2 regions of the Laedolimicola intestinihominis genome follow, and region 2 is predicted to be linked to the other one. Evidence: riboswitches for the same ligand, from Rfam matches in the RefSeq annotation. Region 2 holds a riboswitch; the other holds the start of a gene.
What was found. Region 2 has a riboswitch for lysine ahead of dapA (4-hydroxy-tetrahydrodipicolinate synthase). Riboswitches for the same ligand answer to the same signal wherever they lie in the genome.

Region 1 (3,129 bases), on a different contig from region 2:
AAGAGCTGCTGAACCGGAAGGTGTTCTGCATGTATCCGACACAGTTTGCACGCAGCGAAAAGGTATTCAATAAGAATACGTTGGTGATCGGAATGTCCCAGGGTGGACAAAGCCTTTCTACAGTAGAAGGCCTGGACGCTGCTATTGCAGAAGGACTGTATACAGCAGCAGTGTCTGAAAATCCCACAGCACTTGTTTTTGAGCATGCGGATACGAAAACCCGGATTGAGGTGGGTAATGAAAAGTGCGGAGCAAAAACGAAGGGCTATGCAGGAACTACTGTGACGCTGATGATGATGCTGACGGAGCTGGCTCTGGCCAAGGGCATTACCGATCAGGCTACTGTAGATGCTTATCTGAAAAGAATGAATAAGGTCATCGATAACCTGGGAAATGTGACAAAGGCCGCAACAGAATGGTATGGCAGGATCAAGGAAGAATTCCTCCCGGCTAAGAGAATTATTGTAGTCGGATACGATGGAATGTATGCCGATGTACTGGAGGGAGCCTTAAAGGTTCTGGAAACTGTCCGTCAGGGTGTAACCGGATATGATATTGAAGAATTTTTCCATGGTATCTACAATTCCATTACAGACAGCGCACATATTTTCTATCTGGCTTCCAAGGGAGATTACAAGCCCCGTGTATTAAAGCTGATAGAGATATTGAGCGATTGGACACCCCATAATTACTTCATCGGATCTCCGGAGGGAGTAGAGGAGCATAACGACAAGTATCTGCTCTGTGATTTTGTAGAGGATCCGCTGTTTTCCGCGTGGGAGTATATCATTCCCATGCAGGTAGTTGCATGCCTGGCTCCGCAGGATCTGGGTATCAATCCGGATATTCCGAAAGATCCGAATTTCCACGTACGGATTGGCAGCAAGAAGCTGGATGGAGTACGGGATCATTATCCTGCAGAGAAATAGTAGAAACACTTGATCTTCCTCCCATTCCGTGATAGGATAGCCACATAGGCAATTTTAGAAAATGATAGAGGCGCGGGGCTTCAGGAGTATCGGTTGACATAAGGTCGGAACCAGTCAGCCGGGAAAGGGAAGACCGCCGAAGGGATTCATCCGTTCCGAAGGATGGGTTTCTGGGCTGCCGCAGAATATGCGTCAGACTGTCACAGGACTGTGGAGAGCTATCATAGGTCGAAGGGGAAGTTCGGACCGTGAGTACAGTCGGGAAGTATGTGCTCACGGTCTTTTTTTCGACTGTTTTCGAGGGAAGGAGATTTTAAAAATGGATTATGTACCTGTTATGTATGCTACCTTTTGGGCGTTGGTGCCGCCTGTAGTAGCGATTGTTCTGGCTCTGATTACCAAGGAGGTGTATTCCTCACTGTTTCTTGGCATCCTGGTGGGAGGCCTGTTCTACTCGGGCTTCAGCTTCGAGGGAACCGTGCTTCACATCTTTGAGGATGGAATCGTAGGCGTTCTGTCCGACAGCTACAATGTGGGAATTCTGGTGTTCCTGGTTATCCTGGGAGCCATTGTGTCACTGATGAACCGGGCCGGAGGCTCGGCGGCCTTCGGACGGTGGGCCGGCGAGCATATCAAGACCCGCACCGGCGCTCAGCTTGCTACGGTAGCCCTTGGCGTTCTGATTTTCATCGACGATTATTTTAACTGCCTGACCGTGGGAAGCGTCATGCGTCCCGTGACGGACAAGCACAACATTTCCCGGGCGAAGCTGGCGTATCTCATCGACGCCACAGCGGCTCCGGTCTGCATCATTGCCCCCATTTCATCCTGGGCGGCGGCCGTAACCGGTTTCGTAGAGGGTGAGGACGGACTGGCGCTTTTTGTCAGCGCGATTCCCTATAATTTCTACGCGATTCTGACTATCGTTATGATGATTACGATAGCAATTCTGAACATAGATTTCGGTTCTATGAAGGTCCATGAGGACAACGCAAAGAAGGGCGACCTGTTTACTACGCCGGACAGACCTTACGGCAACGCAGAAGGCCTGGATAACGTGGGAAATGGTTCCGTAAAGGATTTGCTGATTCCGATTCTTTCCCTGATCATCTGCTGCGTCATCGGCATGATTTACACCGGCGGCTTCTTTGACGGCGCGGACTTCGTGACCGCCTTCTCCAACAGCGACGCGTCCATCGGTCTGGCCATCGGAAGTGCTTTCGCCCTGGTCATCACGATTCTGCTGTATGTGAGCCGTAAGGTCCTGGGCTTCAAGGAGTGCATGAACTGCATTCCCGAGGGCTTCAAGGCCATGGTTCCGGCTATCATGATTCTGACCTTCGCCTGGACCCTGAAGGCCATGACAGACAGCCTGGGCGCCGCGGAGTTCGTGGCTAATCTGATTAAGAGCAGCTCTCAGGGTATGGTTGCTCTGCTTCCGGCTATTATTTTCCTGGTTGGATGCTTCCTGGCTTTTGCCACCGGAACCTCCTGGGGAACCTTTGGTATCCTGATTCCGATTGTGGTAGACGCGTTCCAGACCACCCATCCGGCGTTGATGACCGTGGCCATCTCTGCCTGCATGGCGGGCGCTGTCTGCGGCGACCACTGCTCCCCGATTTCCGATACGACCATTATGGCGTCTGCGGGAGCCCAGTGTAACCATGTAAACCATGTGTCCACCCAGCTTCCCTATGCGGTCAGTGTAGCAGTGATTTCCTTTATTACCTATATTGTGGCAGGATTTACCCAGTCTGCGCTGATTTCTCTGCCGGTAGGAATCATATTGCTGCTCGCTTATCTGTTATTTATGAAAAAACGGGCGAAATAATGCAAAAAGGAAGAAAAAATAGCGGAAAAACAGTTGATTATTTCAGAAAGACTGCTATAATGCTTGTGTAGGTTATGTGAAATCAAATAAGAAACAGCTGGTGCCGTTAAAAAACGGAGAATAGGGAAGCAGGTGAGAGACCTGCGCGATCTCGTCACTGTATGCAGGAGCGGCTTATCATACGTCACTGAGCCATCGGGAAGACGATAAGCAGCGCTTGTACTGTAAGCCAGGAGACCTGCCAGACTGCGGCGCATGGAGTCGAAAGATTCCGGATCACGAGGATTGATAGTGCCAGATGGGGTATAGACACAGCTGTTCCGCACAGCGCTGTTTTGCGTGGATGGGCGAACAGATGTAAAGCTGACG
Region 2 (3,129 bases):
GGTGATCGACCGCAGTGTTTTTGCTGTAGCGTTTCACGAGATCTTTTACTTCAATCAAAATTGTTTCCTCCTTCTCCGTAATCGTCCGGCCCTTTTCTCTCTTCTGCAATAAAAAAGAGGAGTATCCTCGGGCAGACGTATCTGTCTAAGGATATTCCTCTTTTGTGTTTTTTCTGAATGGATTCTGTGATTTTTAAGTGAAACTTTTGTGAACACGAGCAAATGGACGAAAGTCCGGAGCGCCGTCCGTCTTTCTATACACTAACCGATAACATCACTCATATCATACCGTCCCGCCGGTTTCCCCGCCAGGAATTTCGCCGCCTGAATCGCCCCTTTGCCGAAAACAGCGCGGGAGTAAGCGCGGTGCTCAAATGTGATGACTTCGTCAGTTCCCGCGAAGATCACGTCATGATCACCCACGATGGTGCCGCCACGAACAGCAGAGATACCGATTTCGCTGCTTTCGCGCTTCTTACGCTCCTGGCTTCTGTCATATACATAGTGATATGCTCCGTCAGATGCCTCATTGATGGCGTCTGCCAGTGCCAGTGCGGTGCCGCTGGGTGCGTCCAGCTTCTGGTTGTGGTGCTTCTCTACAATCTCGATATCAAAACCTGCTGCCGCCAGAGTCGGAGCTGCTTCCTTCAGAAGCTTCATAAGCAGGTTGATACCCAGAGACATGTTGGCGGATTTCAGAACAGCCGTTTCTTTGGCTGCCTCTTCGACTTTCGCAAGCTGTTCCTCGGAAAGTCCGGTGGTGCAGAGAACAACCGGGGTTTTGGTCCGTACACAGTAGTCCAACAGTCCGTCCGCTGCCTTTGCGTTTGAGAAGTCGATAACTACGTCTGCCGGCACATCACACTCGTCAATGCTTGCGAATACCGGGTATTCATTTGCGATACCGGTATATCCGTCTACGCCTGCTGCTACCTCTGCCTCCGGATCCTCTTTCAGGAGTCCGGTCAGCATCTGTCCCATGCGGCCATTACAGCCGTGAAGTATAATTTTTGTCATTTGTTATTTTACCTCGATTCCAAAATCAATCATTGCCTGCTTTAACTGTGCCTGGTGCTCCGGCTCCATCTCGGTCAGCGGCATACGAAGGGGGCCAACCTGGAATCCCAGCTGGTTCAGGGCTGCCTTTACCGGGATCGGATTCACCTCGCAGAACAGCTTATCGATAACCGGAATGGCCGCAAGCTGGATAGCAAGGCTGCCTGCCAGGTCGCCCTCCAGATACTTCATGACCATGTCGTGGGTCTGGCGGGGCGCTACATTGGAAAGTACAGAGATGACGCCATTTCCACCAAGGGAAAGGATCGGAACCACCTGATCGTCATTTCCGGAGTAGAGCTCGATGCATCCGTCTGCCAGCTGCATCAGCTTCGCTACCTGGGAAATATTTCCGCTTGCTTCCTTGATGCCAACGATATTCTTGACATTCTTTGCAAGAGCTACGGCGGTCTCCGGCTGGATGTTACATCCGGTACGGGACGGTACGTTGTACATGATAACCGGAAGGCTTACGGACTCTGCCACTGCGGTATAGTGAGCAATCAGACCTTTCTGGGTCGCCTTATTATAATACGGAGTTACCACAAGCAGAGCGTCCGCGCCGTACTTTTCCGCTTCCTGCGACAGATAGATTGCGGTTTCGGTGCAGTTAGAGCCGGTGCCTGCGATGACCGGCACGCGCTTAGCGACATGCTCTACGGTAAAGCGGATAGCCTCCAGATGCTCCTCATGGCTCAGTGTGGATGACTCGCCGGTGGTTCCACAGATGACGATGGCATCTGTGCCATTTTCAATTTGGTAGTCCAGAAGCTCTGCAAGCTTCGGATAGTTAATCTCTCCATTGTCAAAAAACGGTGTGACAATTGCTACTGCTGCTCCCTTAAAAATAGCCATTTTCATTTCCTCCTGCTAGATGAAATAAGGTTTAAAAATGAGGCGTACCTGTAAAGGCCCGCCCCAAAAGAATCGCATGTTCTGTTCTATTCCCCGGATAGCGCCCCATCAAAAACTGATGACAGTCATATCGTTCTTCACGGTATGCCCAAGAAACTACTCACAGGAAACAATCTCTTTCGGCGTCGCCCCCTTTCCCTCTTCTTCGTCTATGCCTGCCATATCCGAAAAGGTACTGATGGAAAACGCAACCTCTATCTTTCTTCCTATTAAATTATATGAATTATGTTCAGATTAGCACAGTGTGTATCGCTTGTCAACGCTTTCCGGACATCTCGCAACATTTGTCCGTATAGCGGATACATCTGTCTTTACTTTAATGTATCAATGCAAAATACATCCTCTACACACGGATACAGCTCCTCATACATTCGGATACCGGTCAGCATCAGCTCTGTATCGCCGTCTCCGGCTTCAATCAGGGCCTTCAGTTCTTCAATTGTCAGGATTCCCTTGTCGATCAGCCCCAGCACCTCATCCAGGATCAATATGTCACAGCCGTCCGTCGTCAGCACTTTCCTGGCGAAATTCAGGCCGTTGCGGATATTCATGGCCTCTTCCTGCTGCTCCTCCGGCGACAGCGCCTCAAAATTCACATCGGATTTTTCAAAACAGAATACCTTAATCTCAGGCTCCAGACGCTTGATGAAATCAATACGTTCGCCAACCTTTCCCTTCAGGAACTGTATAATAATGACGGATTTTCCTGCGCTGGCCCCGAAGATTCCCTGTCCAAGCGCCGCTGAAGTCTTACCCTTCCCGTTGCCGCAAAAGACAGTTACATGTGCTTTCCCCATTTTTTATACGCTACTCCCTTCTAAAGCAATTCCGTATGCTACTCCATAATCAGGCTTATCATACAACAAAACAGGAGGAAATGCAAGCGTATCAGTATTCGTACTCCAGCTTGCTCACGGATACCTCATAGGCAATCCGCCGCTCAGACTCGGTCTCGCTGAGCTTTTTCACGTATTCGCGGCTCTGGATGCGGCCCCAAATCTGGGCGTGGCCTCCCACCTCGAAGCCGGATGCAAAGCGGGCGTTTCTGCCCCAGCAGATGCATGGGATGTAATCTGATTTCCCATAGGGGCGGTTGACTGCGATGAGCAGATCGGCAATCTCACGGCCCAGCGGCGTCTTCCGGTACACCGGCGGCTT

Region 1: linked by a shared signal. The riboswitch ahead of WMO29_RS16215 (Na+/H+ antiporter NhaC family protein) and the one ahead of dapA (4-hydroxy-tetrahydrodipicolinate synthase) in region 2 are both predicted to bind lysine.

The regions. Positions count from the first base shown of each region.
Region 1 covers NZ_JBBMFE010000023.1:7,920-11,048, forward strand. The annotation lists gene WMO29_RS16210 (SIS domain-containing protein) at 1-929, shown strand, start outside; lysine riboswitch at 987-1,158, shown strand; gene WMO29_RS16215 (Na+/H+ antiporter NhaC family protein) at 1,249-2,760, shown strand; cobalamin riboswitch at 2,842-3,021, shown strand.
Region 2 covers NZ_JBBMFE010000006.1:57,989-61,117, reverse strand. The annotation lists gene WMO29_RS08190 (ABC transporter ATP-binding protein) at 1-58, opposite strand, end outside; gene dapB (4-hydroxy-tetrahydrodipicolinate reductase) at 262-1,017, opposite strand; gene dapA (4-hydroxy-tetrahydrodipicolinate synthase) at 1,021-1,911, opposite strand; lysine riboswitch at 2,002-2,176, opposite strand; gene WMO29_RS08175 (cob(I)yrinic acid a,c-diamide adenosyltransferase) at 2,283-2,768, opposite strand; gene WMO29_RS08170 (single-stranded DNA-binding protein) at 2,860-3,129, opposite strand, start outside.